2 linked regions of the Labrenzia sp. PHM005 genome follow. The protein of the gene in region 1 binds, or shares a complex with, the protein of each later gene. Links are inferred from orthologs where the notes say so. Each region holds a gene or a part of one and is shown in the gene's direction. Other genes may lie near its edges.

Evidence for each region.
Region 2: the proteins of FJ695_RS01180 (region 1) and dapF are in contact, whole or in part, in a solved structure (PDB 5YGU), measured with the Escherichia coli proteins. The link is inferred for Labrenzia sp. PHM005 from one-to-one orthologs.

What each region holds. Positions count from the first base shown.
Region 1 is NZ_CP041191.1:218,517-233,249, reverse strand. What follows is about bases 8,073-11,059. They hold FJ695_RS01180 (RNA pyrophosphohydrolase), read left to right. Parts: upstream 8,073-9,294; coding sequence 9,295-9,825; downstream 9,826-11,059. Other genes in these bases: FJ695_RS01175 (NAD(P)H-dependent oxidoreductase subunit E), read left to right, coding at 9,964-11,059; FJ695_RS01185 (divergent polysaccharide deacetylase family protein), read left to right, coding at 8,113-9,267. Also shown: GTPase ObgE, read left to right, coding at 1-804; proB (glutamate 5-kinase), read left to right, coding at 792-1,943; FJ695_RS01215 (glutamate-5-semialdehyde dehydrogenase), read left to right, coding at 1,996-3,276; FJ695_RS01210 (nicotinate-nucleotide adenylyltransferase), read left to right, coding at 3,273-3,908; rsfS (ribosome silencing factor), read left to right, coding at 4,141-4,524; 23S rRNA (pseudouridine(1915)-N(3))-methyltransferase RlmH, read left to right, coding at 4,607-5,089; FJ695_RS01195 (murein hydrolase activator EnvC), read left to right, coding at 5,318-6,685; FJ695_RS01190 (S41 family peptidase), read left to right, coding at 6,682-8,010; more of FJ695_RS01175, read left to right, coding at 11,060-11,640; fdhF (formate dehydrogenase subunit alpha), read left to right, coding at 11,637-14,405; FJ695_RS01165 (hypothetical protein), read right to left, coding at 14,472-14,733. UniProt on the Escherichia coli protein: Master regulator of 5'-end-dependent mRNA decay.
Region 2 is NZ_CP041191.1:996,499-1,011,191, reverse strand. Bases 3,986-6,932 are described here. They hold dapF (diaminopimelate epimerase), read left to right. Parts: upstream 3,986-4,976; coding sequence 4,977-5,888; downstream 5,889-6,932. Other genes in these bases: mtaB (tRNA (N(6)-L-threonylcarbamoyladenosine(37)-C(2))-methylthiotransferase MtaB), read left to right, coding at 5,885-6,932; FJ695_RS04390 (LacI family DNA-binding transcriptional regulator), read right to left, coding at 3,986-4,644. In the rest of the region: FJ695_RS04415 (LLM class oxidoreductase), read right to left, coding at 1-415; FJ695_RS04410 (DUF1330 domain-containing protein), read right to left, coding at 451-753; FJ695_RS04405 (LysR family transcriptional regulator), read left to right, coding at 865-1,770; FJ695_RS04400 (Xaa-Pro peptidase family protein), read right to left, coding at 1,799-2,956; FJ695_RS04395 (YHS domain-containing (seleno)protein), read right to left, coding at 3,065-3,499; more of FJ695_RS04390, read right to left, coding at 3,649-3,985; more of mtaB, read left to right, coding at 6,933-7,153; signal recognition particle-docking protein FtsY, read left to right, coding at 7,181-8,578; FJ695_RS04370 (cupin domain-containing protein), read right to left, coding at 8,773-9,216; FJ695_RS04365 (hypothetical protein), read right to left, coding at 9,247-9,870; FJ695_RS04360 (hypothetical protein), read right to left, coding at 10,088-10,294; gloB (hydroxyacylglutathione hydrolase), read right to left, coding at 10,434-11,216; FJ695_RS04350 (class I SAM-dependent methyltransferase), read left to right, coding at 11,375-12,145; FJ695_RS04345 (chorismate mutase), read left to right, coding at 12,230-13,102; hisC (histidinol-phosphate transaminase), read left to right, coding at 13,099-14,241; FJ695_RS04335 (prephenate/arogenate dehydrogenase family protein), read left to right, coding at 14,259-14,693. UniProt on the Escherichia coli protein: Involved in the succinylase branch of the L-lysine biosynthesis and in the biosynthesis of the pentapeptide incorporated in the peptidoglycan moiety. Catalyzes the stereoinversion of LL-2,6-diaminopimelate (L,L-DAP) to meso-diaminopimelate (meso-DAP).

The sequences.
Region 1 (14,733 bases):
CATGGTGACGATACCGTTTTGAAAGTCCCGGTGGGAACCCAGATCCTCGAAGAGGACAACGAGACCATTATCGCCGACCTGACAGAGATTGGTCAGAAAGTGCATCTGCTACGCGGCGGTAACGGTGGTTTTGGAAATGCCCACTTTAAATCTTCAGTCAACCAGGCACCGCGCCGGGCGAATCCCGGTCTTGAGGGCGAGGAAAAATGGATCTGGCTGCGCTTGAAACTGATTGCTGATGCCGGGCTTGTGGGATTGCCCAATGCCGGCAAGTCAACTTTCCTGTCGACAGTGTCTGCGGCCAAACCGAAAATCGCCGATTATCCTTTCACGACGCTGCACCCGAATCTCGGCATTGTCCAGATCGACGGCAACAGCTTTGCCATGGCTGATATTCCCGGCTTGATCGAAGGCGCCCATGAGGGCACCGGGCTGGGCGACCGCTTCTTAGGACATGTTGAGCGCACCCGTGTTCTTCTTCATCTAGTAGATGGCTCGGGTGAGGAAGATCCCGGCGAAGCTTACAAGGTGGTGCGCGGTGAGCTGGAAGCCTATGGCGCGGGCCTGACCGACAAGCCTGAGATCGTTGCTTTGTCCAAATGTGATGCCTTGAACGAAGAGCTGATTGCGGAACAAGCAGCCAGTTTGGAAGCCGCTTGCGGCCAGAAACCTCTTATTTTGTCTTCGGCGAGTGGTCTGAATGTCGACCGGGCGCTGCGCATGATCGTGCGCGCGATCGACCGAGACAAAGAAGAAGCTGCCAATCAGGTGCCTGCGCCTGAGCAGGAGGGATGGCATCCGTAATGTCGGATCTGCGGACCCTGAAGACCCACAGCCGGATTGTGGTCAAAATCGGCTCGGCGCTGCTTGTCGAGGACGGTGCGCTGAAACGCGCCTGGCTGGAAGCGCTGATTTCAGATGTCGTCGGTCTTCTTGAGGCTGGTGCGGAAGTTCTGCTGGTGTCCTCCGGCTCGATTGCGCTCGGCCGTGGCGTTTTGGGATTGCCCAAGGGACCGCTGAAACTGGAAGAGAGCCAGGCAGCAGCGGCTGCTGGTCAAATTGCGCTTGCAAAAGCCTATGCTGATGCTTTGGACGCCCATGGACGCAAGGCTGGACAGATTCTGTTGACCCTTGGCGATACAGAAGAGCGGCGGCGGTATCTCAATGCCCGCGCCACCATCGGCACGTTGTTGAAGCTTGGCGCTGTGCCGATCATCAACGAAAACGATTCTGTTGCGACCTCCGAAATCCGTTACGGCGACAATGACCGTCTGGCAGCCCGCGTCGCGACCATGGCGAGCGCCGATTGTCTTGTTTTGCTGTCCGATATTGATGGCCTTTATACTGCGCCGCCGCAGCAGGACCCGTCCGCGGTCTTCCTGCCGGAAGTTCCCAGAATTACCGGCGAAATCGAAGCGATGGCCGGCAGTGCCGGCTCAGAACTGTCGCGCGGCGGCATGAAAACAAAGATCGACGCCGGCAAGATCGCGACCGCCGCTGGCACCTCCATGGTGATTACGTCTGGCAAGGAGCTTAATCCGCTCAAACGGCTGGATGAGGGCGCGCGGGCTACTTGGTTCCCGGCACTTGCGACACCGGCCAGTGCCCGCAAGGCCTGGATCGGTGGGACTTTAGAACCGCGCGGTCAGATCGGTCTGGATGCTGGTGCGGTGAAAGCACTGAAATCCGGCAAGAGCCTTCTTCCCGCCGGTGTGACGACTGTAAAAGGTGCCTTCAGCCGCGGGGACGCGGTGAAGGTTCTGGGACCTGAAGGCGCCGTGATCGGCCGTGGGTTGATTGCCTATGACATGGAAGAAGCGCAATTGATTGCCGGGCGCAACAGCCGGGAAATCGAGGCCATCGTCGGTTATCCGGGGCGCGCGGAAATGATCCACCGGGACGATCTGGTCCTGGAAGATGGCTTTTTGAACGGAACAAGTTAAAAACACCATATGAGGCGGTGAACGAGAAGATCGCCAAACAGGAGTTGAAGGAATGTTGGATAAGGTTGAGGCATTGTCGACGGAAGCTTTGATGGCGGAGATCGGCACACGCGCGCGGGCTGCTGGCCGGGTGCTTGCCAATGCCCCAACCGAGGCCAAGAACACGGCTTTGCTTTCAATGGCAAAGGCTGTTCGGGCAGCGATCCCAACTATTCTTAAGGGCAACGCCAATGACGTTGAGGCGATGAAGGCCAATGGTCAGACCGCTGCGTTCTTGGATCGTGGCACCTTGAACGAAGAGCGCATCGAAGCGATAGCCAAGGCACTGGAAGACATTGTTGCGCTCGAAGATCCCGTCGGCAGCGTGATGGCAGCTTGGGACCGCCCCAACGGCCTCAAGATCGAACGGGTTCGCACACCACTTGGCGTAATCGGGGTGATCTACGAGAGCCGGCCGAATGTGACCGCCGATGCCGGAGCGTTGTGCCTCAAGGCAGGCAATGCGGTTGTTTTGCGTGGCGGTTCCGACACCATCCACTCCAACAAGGCGATCCACGCAGCGCTGCAAAAGGGGCTGGTGGAAGCCGGCCTGCCGGAAGACGCAATCCAGATCGTTCCCGTGACGGATCGGGCAGCCGTTGGTGAAATGTTGCGCGGGCTGAATGGCAATCTGGATGTGATCGTTCCGCGTGGTGGCCGCAGCCTTGTCGAGCGTGTTCAAACCGAAGCGCGTGTGCCTGTCTTTGCGCACCTCGAAGGTCTGGTGCACATCTTTGTCGATAAAGCAGCAGACCTCGAAAAGGCTGTCGCGATCGTGAAAAACTCCAAGCTGCGCCGGACAGGAATTTGCGGCGCTTTGGAAACGCTGCTTGTGCATGAAGACGTCGCTGAAAGCCACTTGCCTTCAATTTTGGAGGCGTTGAACGCGGGGGAGTGCGAAATCCGTGGCGATGCCGAAGTTCAAAAGATTGGCTCCGGTGTTTTGCAAGCGAACGAAGAGGATTGGTCAACGGAGTATCTGGACAAGATCCTCTCCGCAATGATCGTGCCGGATCTCGACGCGGCGATCGCGCACATTACCAAATACGGGTCCAATCACACCGATTGTATCGTCACCGAAGATCAGGCCGCCGCAGACCGGTTCCAGGCGGAAGTCGATTCGGCGATTGTATTGCACAATGCCTCGACCCAGTTCGCCGATGGTGGCGAATTCGGCATGGGTGCGGAAATTGGCATTGCCACCGGACGGATGCATGCCCGCGGGCCGGTTGGTGTCGAACAGCTCACCAGCTTCAAATACAAAGTGCATGGGACGGGCCAAATTCGTCCATGAGCAAGTCTTCCTCCAGCCAGGCCCGAAGTCGGGACTGGCTGAAACTGCCACATTGTGAAGCGGGCAATCGTATCGGGATTTTCGGTGGGTCGTTCAATCCACCGCATTCCGGTCACAAGATGGTGGCGGACACGGTTTTGAAACGGTTGGGCCTGGATCAGGTCTGGTGGTTCGTCACTCCTGGCAATCCGCTCAAGAGCCACTCAGATCTTGCTCCGCTGGAAAACCGGCTGCAACAGACACAGTCACTGGCCAACCATCCGCGGATGAAGGTGACCGCGCACGAAAAAGTGCTCGGCACGCCCTATACGGCCAAAACGCTTCAGGCGCTGCGCTCCCGGAACCCGGCTGTGCGATTCGTTTGGGTCATGGGTGCTGACAATTTGGCCGATTTCCACCGCTGGCAAGATTGGCGGGGGATATTGGGGACCGTGCCAGTCGCCGTGGTCGACAGGCCCGGCGCGTCTTTATCTGTCATGTCCTCGCCAATGGCAAAAGCCTTTGAAAAGTATCGGCTTCCGGAAGAAGACGCCGCATTGTTGCCAGAAATGGAACCGCCGGTTTGGACATTTTTGCACACGGTACTCGACCAATCTTCGTCAACAGATCTTAGACAACGTTCGAGCCGTTAACGCTAAACACCCTTGTGAAAACTCCGTTGTCTTGAAATTGCCAAGTGGGACGCGGTATTATGTTAATTGATCGCCGGAGGAAGCGGTCGTATACCGATGAACCGGTCCTGGCGCCAAAACGGGTGACGTACAAAGCCGAACCATCAAGTTCGTGACGACGTTGGACGCAGGACAGAAACCAAAGTGAAAGGCACTCCACCTGACTATGTCCATTGAAAGTGGGCGGACAGATATGTCCACTCCTCTGAAGGCTTCCGTAGGCGCAGACCTTGCGGCAGGCCTCCTCGATACGGTTCTTGCGAGCTTAGAAGATTCCAAAGCCGAGGACCTCGTTACTCTCGACATCGCAGGAAAAAGTTCCCTGGCAGATCACATGGTGATTGTGTCCGGACGCTCCCATCGTCATGTTGGGGCGATTGCGGACCATGTGCAGCGCGATCTGAAATCTGCAGGGCACGGCAATCCAACTGTGGAAGGCCAAACCACTTGCGACTGGGTACTGATTGATGCAGGCGATGTGATCATTCACATCTTCCGTCCTGAAGTTCGTGGCTTTTACAATCTGGAAAAGATGTGGGCCCCGGAAACGGATGAAGCTCCGCAGTTCATCGGCTAATCCCGGATCGAGGTTCTAAACCAAGAATCTCGTGACATTGTCGACGCAGCCGTAACACCGGAATTTGTCCGGCGGGGATTTTATGCGCTTCTCACTCATCTGCATTGGCCGCATGAAAGCGGGTGCAGATAAAGATCTTTTCGACCGTTATCTGGACAGAGCGCGTAAGGCTGGACGCGCGCTTGGCATCACTGATGTTGCGATCACCGAATTGCCAGAAAGCCGCGGCCAGCGGGCAGAAGATCGCAAGGCTGATGAGGCGAAGGCGATCCTTCAGGCTTTGCCGTCAGGTGCCAAGCTTGTGGTATTAGATGAAAACGGGAAGAACCTAACCAGTCCAGCGTTCTCAGGGCGTCTGGAAGCCTGGAAGGATGATGGCATCCCAGACATCGTTTTTGCGATCGGTGGAGCCGATGGGCACGGGCAGGAGATGCTTGCACGCGCAGATCTAAAGCTTGCTCTGGGCGCGATGACCTGGCCGCATCAAATTGCCCGGATACTGCTGGCCGAACAGATCTATAGGGCGATCACTATTCAGTCTGGGCATCCATATCATCGGGTATGACACCGCATTATCAACGGATGAATCTCACGGTTTTCCCAAACACAAAAGTTTGCCAGCATATCGCCGCATTCCCAGCGTAGAGAAAAAACGGCTGCAATTGGTGGACAAATATTGCTGCATTAACGAATTGGATACCAGGGTAAACGGTTCGTTAACACGATGACGGTATCGCAAATTGTAGGCCGAATGGGAGTTAGAGGCACGTTGATAACAGATCCGGGCAGGGGTGTGCTATTCGCGCTGAAGGAGCTTGGCAGAGCCAAGTTGTTCCTTGGCGGTATCGTGATGTGCGCAGCTTTAGGCCCGTCGACTGCAGTTGCAACGGAGCAAACTGATCCGGAAACGGTCGAAGTTAAGACCAATTCACCTGAAATTGAAGCGGCCATCGCCAAAAGAGATCTGCGGGAAAAGGAACTTGCAGCCCTCACGTCCGACATTACCGTTTCAGCCGATAGGCAGGCTGCTATTGCCCGGGAAATCCAAACTTTGGACCGGGATCGGGATACGCTGAACGCCAAAATTATCAATACGGCCGATACCATCCGCGGGCTGGAAACGGAGTTGACCGACACCGAACGTCGCCTGCGCAGCCTCGGTGAAAATGAAGATGCGGTCCGTCAGTCCTTGATTGCGCGCCGGGATGTCCTCGCTGAGGTTCTCGCGGCACTTCAAAGAATCGGCCGGCGACCGCCGCCAGCCCTCGCTGTCCGGCCAAGTGATGCGTTGTCGGCGGTTCGAAGTGCGATTCTCCTAAACGCGGTGATGCCCGAACTGAGGGTGGAAACAGAGGCGCTTGCGGCCGATCTCGAAGAATTACAACGGCTTAAGGCTGTCATTGCTAAGGAAGAACGCCGTCTTCGCGGCGATGCAATGCGATTGGCTGAGGAAAAGTCGCGGCTTGAACTTCTCCTGAGCGCCAAAAGGCTGGAACATACTAAAACAGTTCGAGTCCTTGCAGATGAGAAACGCCGGGCTGAAGAATTAGCCGCCAGGGCAGGTTCACTCAAGGAACTGATTGCAGATTTGGAAGCTGAAATCGACAGCGCACGCGAGGCGGCGGAAAAATCCAGACAGGCGGCCTTGAAAACTGGCCGGACAAGATCGCGTGAATTTGATCCGTTTTCCGATCCGGGCCGTTTGGCTCCGGCAATTGCGTTTCAGGATGCCCTCGGTCGATTGCCGCAACCGGTCTCGGGAACGGTGCTCAAGGATTTTGGGCAGGAAGACGAATTCGGCGGTATGACGGAAGGCCAGTCGATTGCAACACGTCCGGGGTCGAATGTGACCTCGCCAGCGGATGGCTGGGTGGTTTATTCAGGGCCGTTCCGATCTTATGGTGAGCTCTTGATCCTGAACACCGGAGACGGATACCATGTGCTCCTGGCCGGCATGGACCGGATAGATGCAGAGCTGGGGCAATTTGTTTTGGCCGGGGAACCGGTTGGCGTTATGGGGGCAACCCAATGGGCTAGCGCCTCCACATTCGGTTTGGGCTCGACCCAGCCGATATTATATGTTGAATTTCGGAAGGACGGCCGTGCGGTCGATCCCACCCCGTGGTGGGCGCGCACAGAAGAAGAAAAGGCTCGCGGATGATACGGAAAGCTTCCTTGCTGCTGGCAGGTGCCCTGATGGGGGCTGCAGCTGTGACCACCTTGTCCCAAATGCCGTTCCATGTTTCGGCGGAGGCCAATGCCGCTGCAACGGATACGTACCGGCAATTGAACCTGTTTGGAGATGTCTTTGAACGGGTGCGGTCGGATTATGTGGAAGTTCCTGATGATGCTCAGCTGATTGAGAGCGCCATCAACGGGATGCTGACCTCCCTTGATCCGCATTCCAGCTATATGTCGCCAAAGAGCTTCCGCGACATGCAGGTACAAACCCGTGGCGAATTCGGCGGTCTCGGCATTGAGGTGACCATGGAAGATGGTCTGGTGAAAGTAGTGTCGCCGATTGACGATACGCCAGCAGCCAAAGCAGGTGTTTTGGCGGGTGATCTGATCACACATATCGATGGCGAACAGGTTCAGGGCCTTACCTTGAACGAAGCCGTGGAAAAAATGCGTGGGCCAGTTAACACCGATATCGTGGTCAGCATCCGCCGTGATGGCCGCGTTGAACCGCTTGAAATCACGATCACGCGCGACATTATCCGGATCCGTTCGGTGCGCTGGCGCGAAGAGGATGATATTGGGTATGTCCGCGTAACCCAGTTCAACGAACAGACCTTTGATGGCCTGAAAAAAGGTCTTGAAACAACTGCAGAGAAGATCGGTAAGGACAAGCTGAAAGGCTTCGTCATCGACCTGCGCAACAACCCAGGTGGATTGTTGGATCAGGCTATCGCGGTATCTGATGCGTTCTTGGATCGCGGTGAGATTGTTTCAACCCGTGGCCGTGAAGCTGAAGAAACTCAGCGTTACAATGCCCGTGCCGGTGACCTGACCGGTGGCAAGCCTGTGATTGTTCTGGTCAATGGCGGGTCTGCTTCTGCTTCTGAAATTGTTGCAGGCGCTCTGCAGGATCACCGCCGGGCCACCATCCTTGGGACGCGGTCCTTCGGTAAAGGGTCCGTCCAGACGATTATCCCCCTTGGGGCCAATGGCGCGATCCGTCTGACAACCGCGCGGTATTATACACCCGCAGGAACGTCCATTCAGGCCAAGGGCATCGTGCCGGACATTGAAGCGCTCCAGGAACTGCCTGAAGAACTCGTCGGCCGGGTCAACACAAAGGGCGAAGCAGGCCTGCGTGGTCACTTGGAAGCTGACGGCGAAGAAAAGTCCGGCAGCCAGGCTTATGTCCCGCCGGATCCGAAAGATGACACTCAGTTGAACCTCGCATTGGATCTCCTGCGTGGCGTTCAGGTCAATAGCGCCTTCCCGCCGATTGCGGACACGGCCGCGGTTCCGAACTAAGATTTCAAGGCGCGCCGGTAGCGGCGCGCTTTTCCATTCGTTCTGCGTATCAAATAACAACGATCGAGCCGGCAGCCCGCCGGCCAAAAGGCTCCGGACGGTATGGCGAGCGAAGATCTCACAGCTCCCTTAGGAATGGGAAAACGGCGGCTGGTCAGGCTGCCGTTTGGTTTGATTGGTGCAGGTTTGATAAGTGTCGTTTTCACAACGGCGCTTATTTGGATTCTAGTGGTCGACGATCCTTTGGGCGGCGAACCGGTTGCGGTTTTGCCTCTGGACGAAGTTGTTGAAGGGATCACCTCGCAAGATATTGAAGTTGTTGAGATCCGGCCAACGGTCGGAGGGGAGCTTGGCCCGAATTTACGCCCGCAGAACGGCGGAGACTTCCTAGGGCCACGCTATGAAATGATCATCCGTCCGGATGGGCTGAAATATGACGCGCCAATCACGGGATTGGCGATCAACCCAGACACCAGAGTGAGCGAACGGTCCGATTACGGCTTCTTGCCAATGATCAGCGACGCCGGTGTACGCCCGCTTGATGCTTATTCGCGGCCAATTGCGACGGAATTTACGTCCATTCCGAAAATTGCGGTCGTTATCACGGGGCTCGGATTGAGCGAAGCCGGGACACAAAACGCGATCGACCGCTTGCCGCCCGATGTGACATTTGCATTGGCGCCCTATGGCTCGGATCTTGACCTTTGGATGCAGCAGGCCCGGATGAAAGGCCATGAACTGTTGTTGCAAATCCCGTTGGAACCCTTTGATTTCCCGGACAATGATCCAGGGCCACATACGCTGCTTGTCAGTTTAAAGCCGGCAGAACTTCTCGACAGACTGGCGTTTTTGCTGACACGGGTCACCAACTATGTCGGTGTCATTGGTGAGATGGGCGCACGGTATACATCGATAAAACCATCCATGCAGTTTCTGCTCGAAAAATTGAAATCCCGCGGGTTGATGTTCGTTGACAATGGGACGACGTCGCGCAGCATCGCAGGCGAAGTGTCCGCTGACGTTCGCATGCCCTTCAGCGGGGTTGATGTGGTGCTTGATGAAGTCCCGCGTGAGAGCAATATCGATGCAAAGCTGCTTCAGCTGGAGAGTGTGGCCCGGGCGCGCGGATTTGCGGTTGCTGCCGGTTCAGCACTACCGGTCACAGTACGTCAACTGGAAGAATGGGTTCAGGATCTGGAGCAGCGTGGCCTGCAGCTTGTCCCAGTCAGTGCAACGATTGACCGTGAAAACAAGTAACATCCGGTATTTCGAACGAGGTTTTTCGTGACAAAATTGGATTTTGGACCAGGGTATCCTGAAGCTGTGGATGGCCTGCCGTACCGGCCCTGTGTCGGCATTATGCTGATCAACCGCCAGGGCAAGGTCTGGGTCGGCAGCCGGTCTCAAGAAGCCAACAAAAACGGGTACGATTACAAGTGGCAGATGCCGCAAGGCGGCATTGATGCCGGCGAAACGCCAGAAAAAGCGGCGCGCCGCGAGCTCTATGAAGAAACATCAATCCATTCGGTGACACTTTTGGAAGAGGCGCCTGAGTGGTTTGCCTATGATTATCCGGAAGAAATCCTGCGCAACACGCGCAAGGGAAAACACCGTGGGCAGGCTCAAAGGTGGCTGGCTTACCGGTTCGAAGGATCTGACGACGAAGTCAATATTTTGACGCCGCCAGATGGCCATTCGGCTGAATTTGATGACTGGCGTTGGGAAGATGTATCCCGTGTTCCAGATCTCATCGTGCCATTCAAACGGCCGGTTTATGAAAAGGTCGTCGCAGCTTTTGCGCATTTGACGATCTGACCTGAAAAAATATCTGCAATGTGAACAGCTTGTTCTAAAGCGTCAGCTTTAGAGCGGCAATTGTCGTTTTTCAAACAGAAAGGGCTGGTCCCGGTGAATAACATCCGGCCAACGAAATCTTTTTGGGAGTAAACGCCAATGTCTTTCGGCAAGGGGCTTTCACGCAAGCCGTCCCAGCCAAAAGGGCGTCAATTAGAAGATGCGGCTTTGGCCGAGGTTCGGAACCTTTTGGGGGATGAGCCGCGCCGCCGCGATCTGTTGATCGAGCATTTGCATAAAATTCAAGACGCGTATGGCTGTCTGGAGGCCCGGCACATGCGGGCACTCGCAGCAGAAATGCGTCTGTCTCAAGCCGAGATCTACGAAGTCGCGAGCTTCTATCATCACTTCGATATCGTTCGTGAGGATGAGACCAAACCGGCGCCTGTGACCGTGCGAGTATGCGACAGCATTGCTTGTTCCCTGAAAGGTGCTGATGCTCTGGCCGCAGCGTTGGAAAGCGGTGTTGATCCCAAAAACGTCCGCATCCAGAAAGTGCCGTGTATAGGCCGCTGTGCCAGTGCGCCGGCTGTTCAAGTCGGCAAACGCGCTGTCGACAACGCCAGCGAAATGTCCGTTCGTGCGACGTTGTTTGAAGGCTCGGTTGACCCTGTCATTCCGGAATACACAAAACTCGAAGCTTACAAGGCTGCCGGTGGTTACAATGTGCTCGAGCGCGTACGATCCGGTGAGTTGGCTGCTGCAGATATTGCGGACATGGCGCTTGCGGCTGGTTTGCGCGGCCTGGGTGGCGCGGGCTTTCCGACCGGTACCAAGTGGAAAATCGTCAATGATTTACCAGGTCCGAAATTTCTGACCATTAATGGTGATGAAGGCGAGCCTGGCACGTTCAAAGACCGCTATCATCTGGAAAGTGACCCGCACCGGCTGTTGGAAGGAGCGCTGGTTGCGGCCCATGCGATTTCAGCTGATCGCGTTTATCTTTATATGCGTGATGAATATCCAGCGGTTCTTGAAATCCTGAAGACCGAAATCGCCGCTTTACGGGCTGCAGGAATCATCACCTCAATCGATATCGAACTGCGCCGCGGTGCGGGTGCTTACATCTGCGGCGAAGAAAGCGCGATGATCGAATCGATCGAAGGCAAACGTGGCCTGCCGCGCCACCGACCGCCGTTCATCGCCCAGGTTGGGCTCTTTGGCCGTCCAACCCTCAATCACAATGTTGAGACCCTCTTTTGGATCCGCGACATTGTCGAAAAAGGGCCTGACTGGTTCGCCGAACAAGGCCGCCGGGGCCACAAGGGCTTTCGGTCATTCTCGGTATCCGGACGGGTTAAGGAGCCGGGTGTAAAACTGGCACCTGCCGGGATAACCATGAATGAGCTGCTCAACGAATTCTGCGGCGGCATGGATGAGGGCCACAGCTTCAAGGGCTATCTGCCTGGCGGGGCGTCTGGCGGTATTCTGCCCGCGTCCCTCGCTGATGAGCCGCTCGATTTCGGTACGCTCGACAAACACGGTTGTTTCATTGGTAGTCACGCGATCGTTGTTTTTTCCGATCAGGACGATATGCGCGATGCCGCACTCAATCTGATGCGTTTCTTCAAGCACGAAAGTTGCGGTCAGTGCACGCCATGCCGGTCGGGCACGGAGAAGATGGAACAGCTTCTGGCGAATGGCGATTGGGACAAGAACAAGATCGCCGACCTGGATGCAGTGATGCGGTCCGCCTCAATTTGCGGTCTGGGACAAGCGGCGAGCAACCCAGTGGCCTCCGTGCTAAAATTCTTTTCCGAGGAGTTTGAAGTATGAGTAATGTCACCTTCTCTCTCGACGGCAAAACCGTAACAGCTGAAGATGGTGAGACCATCTGGCAAGTGGCCAAACGCGAAGGCGTTGCCATTCCGCATCTGTGCCACAAGGATGCATCGGGTTATCGTTCTGACGGCAATTGCCGCGCCTGTATGGTTGATATTGAGGGCGAGCGTACTTTGGCCGCCTCCTGTATCCGGACACCCGCGGAAGGCATGGTGGTTCAAACCGCCACTGAGCGGGCGTCCAAAGCGCGCGAGATGGTCTTCGAATTGCTGGCGTCCGATCAGCCGAGCCGCGATCAACATCCGGATCCGGAAAGTGATTTCTGGAAGTGGTCTGATGCGGTTGGTGTCACATCCAGCCGCTTTGCACCTTGTGAAAAGCCAGCGCAAGACGTCTCCCATCCGGCAATCGCGGTCAATCTCGACGCCTGTATCGCCTGTAATCTATGTGAACGGGCCTGCCGGGAAGTCCAGGTCAACGATGTCATTGGCATGGCCGACCGCGGTTCGCATGTTGCGCCTGTCTTCGATCTAGCAGATCCGATGGGGATCTCCACCTGCGTGGCCTGCGGGGAATGCGTTTCTGCCTGCCCGACTGGGGCGCTGATGGAAAAGAGCCTGATGGACGCCACCGCGACGACCAGGGAAGTCTATCCGGAAGAAACCATCGACAGCGTTTGTCCGTTCTGTGGTGTCGGTTGCTTGACCTCTGTCTCGGTCAAAGACGGCAAGATCGTCAGTGTTGAAGGCCGCGATGGCCCGGCAAACGAAAACCGCCTCTGCGTGAAGGGCCGTTTCGGTTTTGACTATGTGTCCAGTCCGGAGCGGCTGACCAAACCGCTCATCCGCCGGGATGATGCGCCCAAACGCGGCAACATCTCCATGACCCTCGACAACTATCTGGACGTTTTCCGGGAGGCGACTTGGGAAGAAGCGCTTGATCGGGCCGCAAACGGACTGAAGGCTTCGTTCGACGCCAAAGGTGGCGCGGGCATTGCGGGTTTTGGCTCTGCCAAAGGCTCAAACGAAGAGGCGTATCTTTTCCAGAAGCTGATCCGGCAGGGGTTCCAAACCAACAACGTCGATCACTGCACGCGGCTTTGCCATGCTTCGTCTGTGGCTGCGCTGATGGAAGGCATTGGTTCCGGGGCAACGACTGCGCCATTTAACGCCGCAGAAGACGCCGACTGCATGATTGTGATCGGTGCACGGCCGGAACAAAACCATCCGGTGGCCGCGACCTACATCAAGCAGGCAGCGAAAAACGGCACCAAACTGATTGTCATGGATCCGCGTGGTCAAGGCCTGATGCGTCATGCCGATTACAGCCTGGTTTTCAAGCCAGGGACGGATGTTGCCATGCTCAACGCCATCCTCAATGTGATTGTGACTGAAAAGCTATATGACGAGCAGTATATCGCGGCTCATGTTGATGGTTTTGAAGCGCTAAAGGAGAAAATCCAGGACTTCACTCCGGAAGCCATGGAGCCGGTCTGCGGCATTGAGGCCGGCACTCTGCGCGAGGTCGCCCGGATTTACGCCACAAGCCCGCGTTCCATTATTTACTGGGGCATGGGTGTTTCCCAGCATGTGCACGGCACGGACAATGTCCGCTGTCTGATTGCTATGGCGCTGACCACCGGCCAGATCGGCCGTCCGGGAACCGGCCTGCACCCGCTGCGCGGTCAAAACAACGTGCAGGGCGCATCTGATGCCGGCCTGATCCCGATGGTGTTTCCGGATTACCGCTCGGTTGAGAACGCCGATATCCGCGCGGAATATGAAGATGCCTGGGGACGGACGCTCGATCCAGTGCGAGGGCTGACGGTCGTTGAGATCATGGACGACATTCTGGCCGGCGGCATCGAGGCGATGTACATTCAGGGTGAAAACCCGGCAATGTCAGACCCGGATCAGAACCACGCCCGCAAGGCACTGGCCAGCCTGAAGCATCTGGTTGTCCAAGATATTTTCTTGACTGAAACGGCCTGGCACGCGGATGTGATTCTGCCTGCGTCCGCTCATGCGGAAAAGCTCGGCACCTACACCAATACCAACCGCCAGGTTCAGATTGGTCAGCCATGTGTGCCTATGCCAGGTGAGGTTCGGGCAGATTGGGAGCTGATCATTGAGATCGCCAATCGCCTCGGCTTGAACTGGTCCTACGATGGTGTTCCGGCAATCTACGAAGAAATGCGGTCTCATATGGCATCGATCCAGAACATCTCGTGGGAGCGTCTGGAGCGGGAAGGCACAGTCACCTACCCGGCGGACAGTCCGGATACGCCAGGTAACGAGATCCTATTTGGTCAATCGTTTCCGACTTCCGATGGCCGCGGCAAAATCGTCCCGACGGATCTTGTGCCGCCGGATGAAACTCCGGATGAGGACTTCCCGCTGGTTCTGACTACAGGCCGGATGCTGGAACATTGGCACACCGGCGCGATGACCCGGCGGGCCGCAGTTCTGGACGCCATCGAGCCGGAACCGGTCGTTTCGATGAACCCGCGTGACATCAAACTTCAGGGGCTGGAAATCGGCCAGCAGGTGACGGTTGAAACGCGCCGCGGCGCGATCACACTCACGCTCCGGGCTGATCGGGATGTTTCGGCGGGCATGCTGTTCATTCCGTTCTGCTTCTTTGAAGCCCCAGCGAATTTCTTGACAAATCCGCAGCTGGATCCCTTTGGCAAGATCCCGGAGTTCAAGTTCTGCGCAGCCCGGATATCCGCGGCAGAACATCAGCAAGCGGCCGAATAGGCTGGAGCAAAGACTGAAAAGGCGGCCCGTGGCCGCCTTTTTTGTTATCAGAATTTGGTCACTTGTTCAGTTCGCTTTGACCTTCACGTTCAACAGATCCGGAAGTGTTTGTGGAGCTGCCAAGCTGCCCACGATTTGCGCCACTGGAACCGGCGCTGACGGGGTCAGAGTGAGCGAGATTTCTCCAGGGTTTTTCAAGAAATCAGAGACGGCCGTGCGGACCATATCCGTAAACGCCGCATTCTGAATTGGCGCCGTTGCTTCTGCTGCCTGTTCTGCCAACGCTTCACGGAAAACGTTGACCGGGATGTTTTCTTGTCCAGCAATA
Region 2 (14,693 bases), 780 kb from region 1 along the record:
GGTCACCAGATGCAATGCCCAACAACATCCGGCCGCCTGACAGCACATCGGCGCTCGCCGCCGCTTTTGCGACATGAGCTGGATGGCGCAGCGGCAAAATGATGCTGGCGACGCCCAATGCGATCCGATCCGTCGCAGCGGCCAAGTACCCAAGATAGACGAACGGATCAAAGCACTGCCCTGCATCGCCAAAAGACGGCACATTAAACGGCACATCGCGAAGCCAGATGGCAGCGAATCCGAGCCGCTCGGCCAGCCGGACGCGTTCAAGATGCATTGTCATGCTTGGAACCGGGTTCATCCCGTAGTTCTCAATCGGCAAAACCAGACCAAGGCTCAAGCGGTTCGCTTTAAACACTTGATTATAAGCCGTGTTCAGAGATCGAAATCCGCGGTCATGGGTCGTCTTCAGCATGATTTGCACCCAGCTATGATGGAACAGTTGAGATCTCAGGCGAGATCGTCTTTTCCTTCGATCAAATAATGGAAGCTTTTTGATCCGTTTGTCCGCGCTTCCAAGTGTGGCACGTATTCAGGATCGTTCATGAAGGCGAGGGCGGCCGCCCGGGACGGCCATTCAAGAATGATCCGCAACGCCGCAGGATCTTCTGTTCCCTCAACTTGTTCATGAGTTGCGGTGCGGGCAAGGTATCTACCGCCATGTTTGGCGACCAATTTGTTCGCTGGGCCGATGTAGTCGGCAACCCATGCATCGGTTGTCGGGGTTACGGCCAAAACGGAATAGAAACTCATATCCATCACCTCCTGAGCGGATTTGTGTTCGGTGAGCTCAAGATATTTCTTTTGATTTTGATATAAACTAGGTATTAATGACTTCAGTATTCTGATTTTCAGGATAATTGGATGGATACTGAGTGCTTGCGCTTGTTTGTACTGGCAGCGGAAAAAAACAATATCAGCGCAGCCGGCAAGGTTTTGGGGTTAGCTCCGTCGATCGCAAGCGCACGCCTTGCCAAACTGGAACGAGCGCTTGGCGCTGATCTCCTGCACCGGTCGACCCGAAAAGTTTCTCTGTCGCAAGAAGGCGCAGAATTTCTGCCCTATGCGAAGGAAATACTGGCCCAGGAGGAGGCTGCCCGGGCGGCGCTTGGCTACGGAAAACCGGATGCGACCGGCACCTTGCGCTTTACCGCTCCCAGCACCTTCGCCCAGCTTTATATTGTGCCTTTGCTGCCAGAATTTCTGGAGCGGTATCCCGGCATTCGCCTCGATCTGCGTTTGTCCGATGCCAAGTATGACTTGATTGAGGGCAGCTTCGATCTCGCCTTGCGCAATGCGCCTATTGAAGACACCAGCCTCAAAGGACGAAAACTGGCCGACGATACCCGGATCCTGTGCGCATCACCCGATTATCTGGCAAAGGCCGGCGTTCCGGAAACACCAACAGACCTTGACCACCACCAACTGATTGGCTTTGGCATCCGCAATTCAAAGCGCTTGCTCGGACCGGACAATGCCGAAGGTGTCTTCGACACACGGGGCAGCAATACCCGCCTGATGATGAACAACGGTCTTAGTCAGAAATTGGCGACCGTTGCCGGCGCTGGTATCTCCGCCAATTCACTTTGGAGTGTGCATCAAGAGCTGAAGTCGGGATTACTTGCCCGGGTCTTGCCGGGCTACATCGTTGATGATCCAACCGTATTGTGGCTGCTCTATCCCAAGTCCAACGTCTTAACCGCAAAGGTGCGGGTTTTCATCGATTTCCTTCTTGAAAAGATCGCCGGTTCGCCAGCATGGCTGGATTAGATTTGTCAGTAACATCAGGGCAGTTTGGTCAACTGTCAGTGACCATCACATGACGCGGATAGTTTGTGAGATAGTCGAAGCCCGTCTCCGTCACGACGATGCTGTCACCAATCCGACCGGCAGATTCGCCTTCTACTGATATGCCGCCGTCAACGGCAAAGGTCATGCCGGGTTTTAGGATTGTTTGATCGCCTGCCTTTAATTCCGGGGCTTCCAGGTAGGCAACACCGATGGAGCGGCCTGTGCGATATCCGGTTACATATCCCCGTTCTGCATAAATCTCATTGGCCGCGGCCGCGACGTCCTGAGCCTGGACCCCTGGCCTGATCGCTGCCAGAGCCGCTTGCTGCGCATCGATCGCTGCTTGTTGAACCCGGACTGCGCCATCGGTGGCTTCTGCAATATGAAACATGCGGTCAAATCCGAGCTTGTACTGCTTGAACTGTGCCATATTGCAAAAACAGAAATACACCGGATTGCCACGCTCATACGCTTTGACCGATGCCCGGCCATGAACCATTGAGGTGTTTTTCCCGCTTTGCAGGATCTGCAGGTCGTGGATCATAGGTGAGATAAACCGCTCCCAACCGCGATCTGTCAGAAACCCTGCCGCTTTCCGTGTGCCCGCCTCGATCACGGCCAGTGCGCTTTCATATTCCCGCGCGCCGGCGTGCAAAGACGCATGCGCTGCGTGCATCATGGCGCCCGCAATTTCACCAGCCTGTTTCATCACCTCAATTTCAAGGGGTGACTTGATCATCCGCTGGACGCCCAAAACCGGCCCAATATCGCGCAGCGGTATCGCCGGAAATTGATCATCGAAAAACGTCCTTACTCGGGCTGGCAAATCCAGCGCCTCCACCCAGATCGCAGGAGGTTTTTCTGGCAGCACATCGGCAAGTGCTTTTGTCCAGCTACGTGATCCAGTGTCTTCCCAGGTACGGACGTCATCTATCCAGGTCATTTCCCGCACCATCTCGTTTTCCATCAGCGGTGTAATGACAATCGGTGTCGCATCAGATGGCACAACAAGCAAAGTCGGGCGGCCGAATTCAATGCCCAGGTACCCCCAGAACCCGGCAAGATAAGCGATAGCACTTTCGGAGGTGAATACGGCGTGGTGAATGCCAAGGTCCGCCATGCGGGATTGAAGAACCGTGGTTCGGGCAACTGCTTCCTCCAGCATTCTGGTATCCTCCAGCGCTACAAGGTCTAGCGACTGGAGGATGCCCACAGGCCCAAAGTCTCTTGACCGAGTTTTTTTATATGGCAACGACCTAGTTCGGCGTGAAACCTAATTCAGACTTGGCCAGTTTTCTTCGGCTTTTGCAATGTACCCGGGAATGTCCCGGCTCCAGGTACGCTGAACGGAGCGGGAGTAATTGACGTAAAGCTTGCCCTTTACGACCTTGTAAGCCAGCGGATCGACGCCAACCTTGTAGCCGCGCGAGACGCCGTAGGCGCAGTAGCCGTCATATTGGGGCGCATATTTCTTAGGGTCAGCAGTAAATGCATCCCGGTTCTGAGTTGAAGAAAACCGGTAGGTCAAACCGCGATGGTTGGCCGTGAAGTCAGAAGTACCTTTAACGGGAGCCCGGCCGGAAAAATAGGACACCGGATCATATCCGGTGAGCGCCAACGGATCTTTGGCAAAAGAGGGGCCAGCGGAAATCACCAGTGTGGCTGCACTTCCTGCAACTAGCCCCAAAATCTGCCGGCGATTAGTCATGGCCTGTCTTCCAAAATAGATGCTGCTCAACAGATGACGTGCAGACTGCTGACATGCAATCCAAATTCTTGTGAGAAACCATGACAAACCCAAAAGATGCCTAAAACAAAGACGACATTCCTCGAAACAATGCGACGCAAAACAAGCAGTTATTCCCAACGGCTGGCCTGCGCCGACGATTCCCGGACAATCAAAGATCCGCGAATGGCATAGTCTGTTTTTTGTTGCGTTTTCGCTAGAACCTGGTCGACGGCCCGGGAGGCGATCGCTTCGATGGGCTGGCGCAATGTAGTCAATCGCGGAACCACCAGTGAAGCCAGAGTAATGTCATCAAACCCAACAACCGATACGTCCTGAGGCACATGAATACCGAGGTCGCGTGCACATCGCAGCACGCCAATTGCTTGCTGGTCGCTTGCAGTGGCTATGGCTGTGGTCCGGTCACCTTTTCGTACGTTAAGAAAGATACCACGGGCGATCGTTTCTCCAGCGGCAAAGGCAAAATCCCCTGAATGAAGTGTTAGATCGATCGGGTCTTCAGGACTGGAGAGATCATTGATCTGTTCAACGAACCCGTCCCGGCGTTCGCGGGCAACTTCCATGGTCTCAGGCCCCGCGATGTAGGCGATGGTCCGGTGTCCAAGTTCATAGAGATGCTCAGCGGCTTTTCGGCCCCCATCCCGCTGGTCAGTAGCGACGAGAGGATAACTGCCGTACCGGCGATCCAAAGAGATGACCGGAATGCTGGCTTCATAGGGCCGGCTGGCGTCGGACACTGCAACGACTATGACTCCGGTGACTGGCCAATCATGCATGGCGCGGACTTGTTTACGTTCAATATCCGGATCATCGTGCGAATTGGCGAGCATGACCATCCCACCGCGTGACGCGGCTTCCATCTCGATATTCTTCGCCAGATGCGCAAAAAACGGATTGGTAATGTCGGGAACTATCAGGCCGATAACATTGCCGCGTGATTGCCGCTTGGGGCGCTCCTCAGGGTCCGGCCTCACTGACTGACCGGCATTGGAGTAGTTATCCTCCATAGAGGAACTGCCGTTTGCCGATCCGCTGCTCTTCAGGTCACCAAAGCGGCCCATCAAATAGCTTATTGCGTTTCCTGCTGTGTCTATCAATTTCGGCATGGCCACCAGCTTTTAAAAATGCCCATCCCGGTTTTATACACTCTTTGACGGTCTTTCGGACACATGTCGCTTTTTGGGATGCATTCAAGACCGGACCAGAAGCATTTCAATTCGGCCGTTAACAGAATGACCCGCCATTTTGACCAACACAAGATGGACAGAAGCAGATGCTGCGCCCAACTAGGATATCTATGCTCCAGTTGCAGGTCTGCACCGCTAACCCTTTCGGGTAAGAGATCTGGTAATTTCTTTAGAATTCCGCCATATAAGGCGGAATGAGCGGGTTTAATCACGCCATGTTCCCGACACCCTCAAGATGAAGTGCACCCGGTATGGCGTCTGAAACCAGACCCTTTTTGAAAATGAATGGCCTTGGCAATGATTTCGTGGTCTGGGATGCCCGCGAAAAACCGCTGCGCTTGACCAAGGGTCAGATTGCCAAATTGGGCGACCGGGAAAACGGCATCGGCTTCGATCAGATGATCACGGTGGAACGTTCGACATGCGGTGTCGATGCCTTCATGCGCATTCACAATCAGGATGGCAGCCAGGTCGATGCCTGCGGCAACGCCACGCGGTGTATCGGCCGTTTGCTGATGGAAGAGAGCGGCAAGGACTTTGTCACCATAGAGACCAATGCTGGACTGCTGCATGCGTTTGATGCGGATGCTCCGCAGAGCGTCACGGTTGACATGGGTAAGCCGCGCCTGGAGTGGGATCAGATCCCATTGGCCGAAGAATTTGCCGACACCCGCGCGATCGAACTGCAGATCGGACCGATTGATGATCCGGTACTGCATACGCCAGCCGCCGTGAATATGGGCAATCCCCACGCCATCTTCTGGGTCGACGATGTTGAAGGTTATGGCCTTGAGAAGGTCGGCCCGCTTCTGGAAAACCATCCAGTGTTTCCGGAAGCTGCGAACATATCGCTGGCCCACATCTACGATGACAATCAGATCCGGGTAAAAGTCTGGGAACGCGGCGTCGGCCTGACCCTAGCCTGCGGCACGGCTGCTTGTGCCGTGGGTGTTGCGGCAGCTCGTGACGGCAAAGCCGGGCGCAAAACCACGATCCATTTGCCCGGCGGTCCGATCGGGATTGAATGGCGCGAAAGTGACGATCACGTCCTGATGACTGGCCTAACGGAAGTTGAATTCGAAGGCGAAGTTGATCTGGAAACACTCGCTTGGCGCAAAACGGCCGAGGGGGATGCGGTTCAAGAGGCGGAAGCGGCCTCATGAGCATTGATGTCGTAACTTTTGGCTGCCGGCTCAATTCTTATGAGTCGGAGGTGATGAAGCGTGAAGCGGAGGCCGCCGGTCTCAAAGACGCCATCCTCATCAATACCTGCGCCGTTACCAATGAAGCTGTCCGCCAGGCGCGCCAGGCGGTGCGCAAGGCCAAGCGCGACAATCCGGACGCCAAAGTGATCGTTACCGGGTGTGCCGCACAGACCGAAACAGACACGTTTTCAAATATGGACGAAGTCGATCTGGTTCTAGGCAACACCGAGAAACTGGAGCGCAAGTCCTACGCCGATGTTGCTGCCTTTGGCATCTCAGAAACCGAAAAGGTGCGCGTCAACGACATCATGAGCGTTGAGGAAACCGCCGGTCACTTGATTGATGGTTTGACCGGCCGTGCCCGCGCGTTTGTCCAGGTGCAAAACGGCTGTGATCACCGCTGCACTTTCTGCATCATTCCTTATGGCCGCGGCAATTCCCGCTCTGTGCCGATGGGCGTTGTGATCGACCAGATCAAACGGTTGGTTGGCAACGGATACAACGAGATCGTGCTGACCGGCGTTGATATCACGTCCTATGGCGCTGACTTGCCGGGTGAACCGAAACTCGGCACCCTGACCGCGAAGATCCTGAAAATGGTGCCGGATCTGAAACGCCTGCGCCTGTCGTCCATCGATTCCATTGAGGCAGATGACGATCTGATGCACGTGATCGCCGATGATCACCGTTTGATGCCGCATTTCCATCTGTCGCTGCAGGCGGGTGACGACATGATCCTGAAGCGGATGAAACGGCGGCACTTGCGCGCCGATACGATCCGCTTTTGCGAAGACGTCCGCAAACTGCGTCCGGATGTGGTTTTTGGCGCCGATATTATCGCCGGGTTCCCGACCGAGACTGAAGAGATGTTTTTAAATTCGCTCAAGATCGTCGATGAATGCGGCCTGACCCATTTGCACGTTTTCCCATTTTCGCCGCGCCCGGGTACGCCAGCCGCGCGCATGCCGCAGCTGGATCGATCCATCATCAAAGACCGCGGTGCCCGGCTCCGCGCCAAAGGCGGGGAAGCTTTGGCGAAACACTTGGCTGCAGAAGTTGGCCGCTTGCGTCCGGTTCTGATCGAAAAAGAAGGTCTGGGCCGCACCGAACAGTTTACGCAAGTCGAATTGCCTGGCGGCACTGCCGGTGAGATTGTGCAAACAAGGATTATCGGCCATACCGGGCGCCATCTGTTGGGCGAAGCCCTTTCAAAGGCAGCATAATCAGCGGCCGAGTTTTAAGGCGGATTTATGAGCGAGAAAAAGCGCGGTTTTTTTGGGCGGCTCTTTGGCGGCAAGGATACGCCGGAAGAACCGGAGACTGCAGCCGTTGAAACGCAGGCCGACGGCCAGGCTGTTCCCGAAACCACCGATGACACGACCGCATCTGTCGAGATGGAAGTGGCGCCTGTTGCTGCGATGAGCAGTGAGGATACTGTCCTAACCGCACATACAGGCCCAGAGCTTGCACCGGATATTCCGGCACCGGTTCCGCCGATCGCACCTGAAGTTGAGATCTCTGCTGACCTTGGTCCGGAGACGGACGAAGGCTCTCAAGTTGCAGAGGAAGAACTCGAGACCGATCCTGCTGCCGCTGAAGCCCCTTCAGGTGGCGAGACAGATCCAACTGAGGAACAGCAGGCGACAGCTGAAGAACCTGAACTTCAAAACGAACCGGTAACAGAATCAGTTTCAGAAGAAGTTCCGGCTGCCCCTTTAGAAGAAGAACCGAAACTCTCCTGGTTCCAACGGCTGAAAAAGGGCCTTTCGCGCTCTTCATCGTCGCTGACCGAAGGCATTTCGTCGATCTTCACCAAGCGCAAGCTTGATGCCGCAATGCTGGAGGAGCTGGAGGATATTTTAATCCAGGCCGACCTCGGTGTTGATACGGCAATGGCGATCACCGACCGTCTATCGGATGGGCGCTATGACAAAGAAATTTCTCCTGAAGATGTCCGCGAAATTCTTTCCGAAGAAGTCGAAAAGGTTCTGGCCCCGGTCGCTGAACCACTCGATCTGAATTCGGGTAAAAAACCGCATGTGGTTCTGATGGTCGGCGTCAACGGTACGGGCAAGACAACCACAATCGGCAAATTGTCCAAGAAATTGCATGAAGAGGGCAAGACGGTGATGCTCGCGGCGGGCGACACCTTCCGGGCCGCAGCTGTTGAACAGCTCAAAATCTGGGGTGAGCGCACAAGAGCGGAAGTTATTGCGCGCGATACTGGCGCAGATGCGGCCGGGCTTGCCTTTGATGCCATGAAGGAAGCGACCGAAAGGCAAGTCGACGTGCTTCTGATCGACACCGCCGGCCGGCTGCAGAACCGGGCCGAGCTGATGGATGAACTGGAAAAGGTCATCCGCGTGATCAAAAAACATGACCCTGACGCTCCGCACACCTGTCTCTTGACGTTGGATGCCACAACTGGTCAGAACGCGCTCAATCAGGTCGAAATCTTCGGCAAGGTCGCTGGAGTCACGGGCCTCGTCATGACCAAGCTCGATGGCACAGCACGCGGCGGCATTCTTGTGGCCATCGCCGCCAAACACGGCCTTCCGGTCCATTTCATCGGTGTGGGCGAAGGCGTTGAGGATCTCGAACCTTTTTCGGCCAAGGATTTTGCATCGGCGATTGCCGGGCTGGCGTAAGGCGGAGCTTTTTTCCGTATCGGTCATCCCCGCCTTGTGCGGGGATCCAATCCACCTATCAACAGCCTCCTATGCTGGAGATAGTCCGTGAAAGCCGAAATCTGTTCAGGATAATTTCCTGATGCTCTGGAAATAACTGGATCCCCGCACAAGGCGGGGATGACACCAGGCGAAGAATGACGCCTGGAAAATAATCACAGCCCCGGTTCCCACCCCTCCGGGGCCATCACAAACCCTTCGAACTGAAAGCCTGGCGCAACAGTGCAGCCGACGAGGGTCCAGGCGCCGAGGGATCGGGCTTGTTGCCAGCCGTCACGCGGCACGATGCCTTGCGGGCGTTCGCCGGCCAGAATATCTGTGCCAAGGGTGAAGATCTCTTTTGTTTGGCCGTCTGTGCTGATGGAAAGTTCCAGCGGGCTGCCAGCATAAAAATGCCAAGTCTCGACCGCATCCACCTTATGCCAGCGCGACAAAACCCCTTCCGGCAACAGAAAATAGATCAGGGTTGAGGCCGCCCTGCCATTGGCGTCCGTCACATCATCGCGGAATGTTTCCGCGTAAAACCCGCCCTCAGGATGCGGCTGCAATTTCAGGAGGTCTTTGATTTGGTCAGCTTCAGGACTTAGTTGAATGCGCATTCCACATCTCTGATTTGAAATTACCATTGATCATCTGACACCCAAGAAGGCGCGAATGATTTGCACCGAATATAAGTTTGGATCAAATTTTAGAATGATCATCGGATAGAAAATCAAGACTGGTAGCCCGACCATGAACAGAAGCGACAAATAGATCAGGCTCCGGTCGTTTACCTTTGGAACTGGTTGATAGGACGGTCCGTTTCCAAAAAGTCGTTGGTTATTTGAAAATGGTTTGGCAGAATTCTTTTTTATGTTTTCGTTCAAAAGGCTGAGCAATCGGTAGGCCCGTTTTTTGTTCCTTTGGCGGAAAAAATCACTGAGATCCAGATAAATATCAGCTCGCGAAATTGAATGAGAACTCGCAAGGTCGATGTCCGCTCGATTGTTTTTAAAATTGGTTAGAAGAAAATAGTGTTTCCGGGGATCGTTGTGTTTCGACCGATGCGAGAGAAGTTTGAACTCTTTAAGGTCTTCCCATGCCCAAAAATACTTCCTTTGTGCAGTCATGAAGCGAAGACCGTCGTCCAACACAAGAAGCGAAGGGTACTTCAAGAATTTCTTACTTTGAGTGATAATGACATAAAGCAAGTAAGTGAGCACAGGAAGCGCAATTGGCGTATATAAAAACATATACTTTGTAGAATTATCCATTTCCTCGATATTCGAATAGAGAAAATAATGTATAAGAACAGGTGGCGGATACAGAAATATTAGAAAAATAAAAGTAACGCCGAAATAATTTGGGTAGAGTTTTAGAAGCGTCTTTTGATACGGGCGCATTTTATTCGTTTTCGTCGAGATAGCCGAATTGCCAGCAATAGGTGTTCCCTATTGCTGTTGCAATTACCAAATCGCGATTAACGAGAGTTCAATTCTTCGTACAAAAAGCCAGGTCGTCGACTGTTTCGCGCAAGGCGGCAACGACTTCGGCGTAAAGCACTTGCATGTCGAGTTTGTGGCCACCGCCCTGAGTGAGCGGAATCGGTTCGGCCTGGCTGGCAATTCTTTGCACCACATCCTGGGCGCGCTGCTCCGGAGTCCGTCCGGAATGGTCTAAAGACCGGTCAATCGTCATGGTTTCTGCCCCTACAGGTTCACAACAAATGTGATATGGGGGCATGTCTTTGTGGTTTTTAGCGGTCCGCTCAAAGAATCTTGATGGAACCGCTAAAAAATGTGTTTGCAAAACACGTCATTGCACCAATGCACGCGTATTAGGCATTGTCCTTTCTGGTGCGTATTTCAGCAAAAACCGCTTCGGCCGGTTGCCCTGCCATGCCCAGCGCAGCGGCAACAGAGGCTTCACCAGCGCGCAGGAACGGATTGGTAGCCTTCTCTTCAGCCATTGTCGTCGGCAGGGTCGGCTTCCCGCTGGCCCGGAGGCCGGACACAGTTTTCACACGGGCTTGAAGTGCGGCATTCTCAGGTTCGATTGTCAGAGCGAATTTGGCATTGGCCTCGGTATATTCATGACCGCAGTAGATCGTGGTGTCGTCCGGGAGGTGATGCAAAAGCTTTACGAGTGAAGCCCACATCATCTCCTTGTCGCCTTCAAACACCCGGCCGCAGCCAAGCGCGAACAAAGTATCACCGGTATGCGCCACCTTGATCGAGGGAATGTACCAGGAGATCTGATCGAGCGTATGCCCCGGTGTGGCAAGCGCCTTGACTTCATAAGGCCCGCACAGAACGTCGTCTCCGTCCTCGACTGTCTTGTCCAATTCGGGGATCTTTTGCCGTGACCTCTCGGGCCCGATGACGGTCGCTCCTGTTTGGGTTTTGAGCTTGCCCAATCCTTGCACATGATCCCAATGGTGATGGGTGATCAGGATATGGGTCAGATTCCAACCGGTTTCCGCCAATGCGGCCTCATAGGCAGCGGCATCGGGGACATCGACTGCGATCGTTGTACCGCTGCCGGTATCGTGAATCATAACACCGAAGTTGTCATCCAAACACGTGAACTGATGGATTTCTGTGGTGCCGCTGAGGGACATGGAAGGCTCCTTGGCCGAATATTTAGTTTCGCTGCACAGTGGCAAAGACCGAACCGCGGAGCAAGAGTGGAAGGCGGACGGCAACCCTAATCAGAAGTCTTGCGCTATGGCGCGGATCACTGTTCAATCGCGGCGCGTTTATCCTTCGGGCGGACTATATGTATCTCGACGTTGTTCATCTGCGTGCCTTTTATGATTTACCACTGGGCCAGTTGCTGCGGGGGTTGATCGGCGCGCCAGTGGAGCGCATGTGGCCGGATATAAAGGGACAAAGCCTTTTAGGGATAGGCTATGCAGGGCCGTTCATGCGGCCATATCTTGGTTCCGCCGACCGGCTGGTCGCAGCAATGCCTGCACCGCAAGGCGCCATTCACTGGCCGCGGGAAAAAGACAACGCCTGTGCCCTAATCGAAGACGGCGCACTGCCGTTTCACGATGCAACCTTTGATCGGATCATGCTGGTGCACGCGCTGGATCATTGTTCCGATCCATCTGCCATGCTGAGAGAAGCCTGGCGGGTTCTGGCCCCAGGCGGGCGTTTGATCGCGGTTGTGCCCAACCGGCGCGGCCTTTGGGCGCGTTCGGAACTCTCACCCTTCGGCTACGGCCGGCCATATTCTGGCCGCCAACTCAAAGAGCTTTTGAAAAACTGCCAATTCAATGTCACGGACGATTCTGAAGCCTTGTTCATGCCCCCATCGCGCTCGATTGGCATCCAAAGGGCGGCACGGACCTGGGAAGCACTGGGTCACCGGTTCTGGCCAGCATTTGCCGGTATCTTGATTATGGAAGCGGAAAAAGTCGTTTTCCGTAGCTTGCCCGCAGATGGAAAAAAAAGTCGGCTTGGAGTTTTGCGTCCGGTGTTCATTCCAGATGGTGCGGCAACCGGGTTGAAGCCGGTGCGACGGACACAATCAGATATCAGATAAAAGACACTTCCGTTTTCTTTTGCCTTTGGTCGGCCGGATGCCTATGACTATCGGCCGCAGTTGGTCGATCCTGAGGAAGTTTTCATGCCCCCGAGCCCGGACAGCGGCGCATCAAGGGAAACTGCCCGTGCCCGCATAGACGATATTGACGCCCGGATTCACGAAGCAGTGCTGGAGCGCAATCAAGCAGCTGAGCAATTACGCGCGTTGCAGTCCGAAGCCGGTCTGGTTGAGAAGGCCTTTGATCCGGATCGGGATGCCGAAGTGATGCGGCATCTGGCCGAGCGTCATCATGGCGATCTGCCATTGACCACCATGGAAGCGGTCTGGCGGTCGATCCTGTCCGCCGGGTCCAGACTGTCAAAGGAAAATACCGTTCATCTGGATGGCACCGCAGACCTTGTCGGCATGCTGGACCTTGCTCGTTATTATTTCGGTTTTGCCGTTGAGTTGGTCCCAGGAAGTGATGCGGCGGATGTTGCGGGAGCCGTTACCGATTCTGCGTCCGACATCGGCCTGGTGGCTTTAAGTGACCGGGCAGAATTGCCCTGGTGGCGCGGGCTTAATGACAGCGGCGCACAAATCCGCGCACGTCTGCCGTTCGTGTTGATGGACGAACGGCCTGCCGATTTACCAGCTCTGGTGCTGGCAAAGTCCGACAGTATGATCGACAAGCCGGACATTGCGGTTTATGACGCGCGGTGGTCCGACCGTCTGCCAGGAAGATTGATGGACCAAGGGATCGAGGTTTTGAGTTTCTACCGGTCAGCCAACGGGGTTGATGCGCTGTTGGCCGTAACTGGAGACTTGCCCGAAGACGCTGTCCTGGCGGCCTGCCTTGAAGCGGGTGCCGCGCCGGATGTCTTGAGATGTGTTGGTGGCTATGCCGCACCGATTGATAGCGGCAGTGATCCGGAAGATGTGTTTGACCCCGCAGAAAACGGGGACTTGGGATGAATGACATGACGATTGCAGTGAATGAAGCAAATCCGGCAGGTGCCGAAAACCGCCCGCAGCCGAAACAGGGCGTCTTGGACATTGCGCCTTATGTTCCGGGCAAGTCAAAAGGGTCGAACGGTAAAACGCTTCATAAACTCTCGTCCAACGAAACGCCGCTTGGCACCAGCAAGACCGTTTCTGCCGCGCTCAGCACCGTGACCGGGGCATTGGAACTTTATCCGGACGGCAATGCGTCTGAATTGCGTGACGCCATCGGCGAAGTCTACGGCCTCAACCCGGACCGGATCATCTGCGGCGCCGGATCAGATGAAATCCTCAGCATGCTGGCCAATACCTATCTTGGCCCAGGCGATGAGGCGATCTACTGCGAACATGGGTTTCTGGTCTATGAGATTGCGATCCGCGGCGCCGGTGCGACACCTGTTGTTGCACCCGAAAAGGACCTGACCACCGATGTCGATGCGATCCTGGAACGGGTGACTCCAAAAACCAAAATGGTTTTCCTGGCCAATCCGAACAACCCGACGGGCACGTATCTGCCATTCGCGGAGGTCAAACGTCTGCACGAAGGCCTGCCGTCAAATGTGCTCCTGGTTCTCGATGCAGCTTACGGCGAATATGTCCGCCGCAACGACTATGAAAGCGGCATTGAACTTGCGGCAACCACTGAAAACGTGGTCATGACCCGCACGTTCTCAAAGATTTATGGCCTTGCCAATCTGCGCATTGGCTGGGGCTTTGGCCCGGCCCATATCATTGACGCCATGAACCGGATTCGCGGTCCGTTCAATATGTCCGGTGTAGCGATTGCCGCCGGAGCGGCCGCGGTCCGCGACCGGACATTTGTCGCCGACTCTGTCGAACACAATGAGAAATGGCTGCCTTGGGTCACAGAAGAACTGGAAAAACTCGGCCTCACAGTCACGCCGAGCGTCGGCAACTTCGTTCTGGTCCACTTCTCCGATGAAGACGGAAAGCGGGCAACCGATGCCGATGCCTACCTTTTGGAGCGCGGCTGCGTGTTGCGGATGGTGGGGAATTATGGATTGCCGAATGCAATCCGTATGACCATCGGCAGCGAAGAAGCAAACCGGACTGTGGTCGCCCACCTCAAAGACTTCCTGGCGCAAGCCTGACGGTAAAAACTGACCTTATGACAGACGCCCCCATTTTTGAGCGTATGGCCCTGATCGGCATTGGCCTGATCGGGTCATCTCTTGCCCAAGTTGCGCGCCAGCGTGGCCTTGTGAAAGAAATTGCGATCTCGACCCGGTCGGAAGAAACGCTTCGGCGTGCGGAAGAACTTGGCCTTGGCGATAGCTATTCACTCGATGCGGCGGTTGCGGTCGAAGGCGCTGATCTTGTCATCTTATGTGTGCCGGTCGGTGCCAATGAGGCTGTCGCCAAATGGATTGCTCCGGCTTTGAAAAAAGGTGCGATCCTGACAGATGCCGGCTCCACAAAAGGATCTGTGGTAGAGCAGATTGGCCCGCATGTGCCAGAGGGCGTGCACTTCATTCCGGGCCATCCGATCGCGGGTACTGAACAGTCCGGCCCAGATGCCGGCTTTCCGACGCTGTTCGACCAG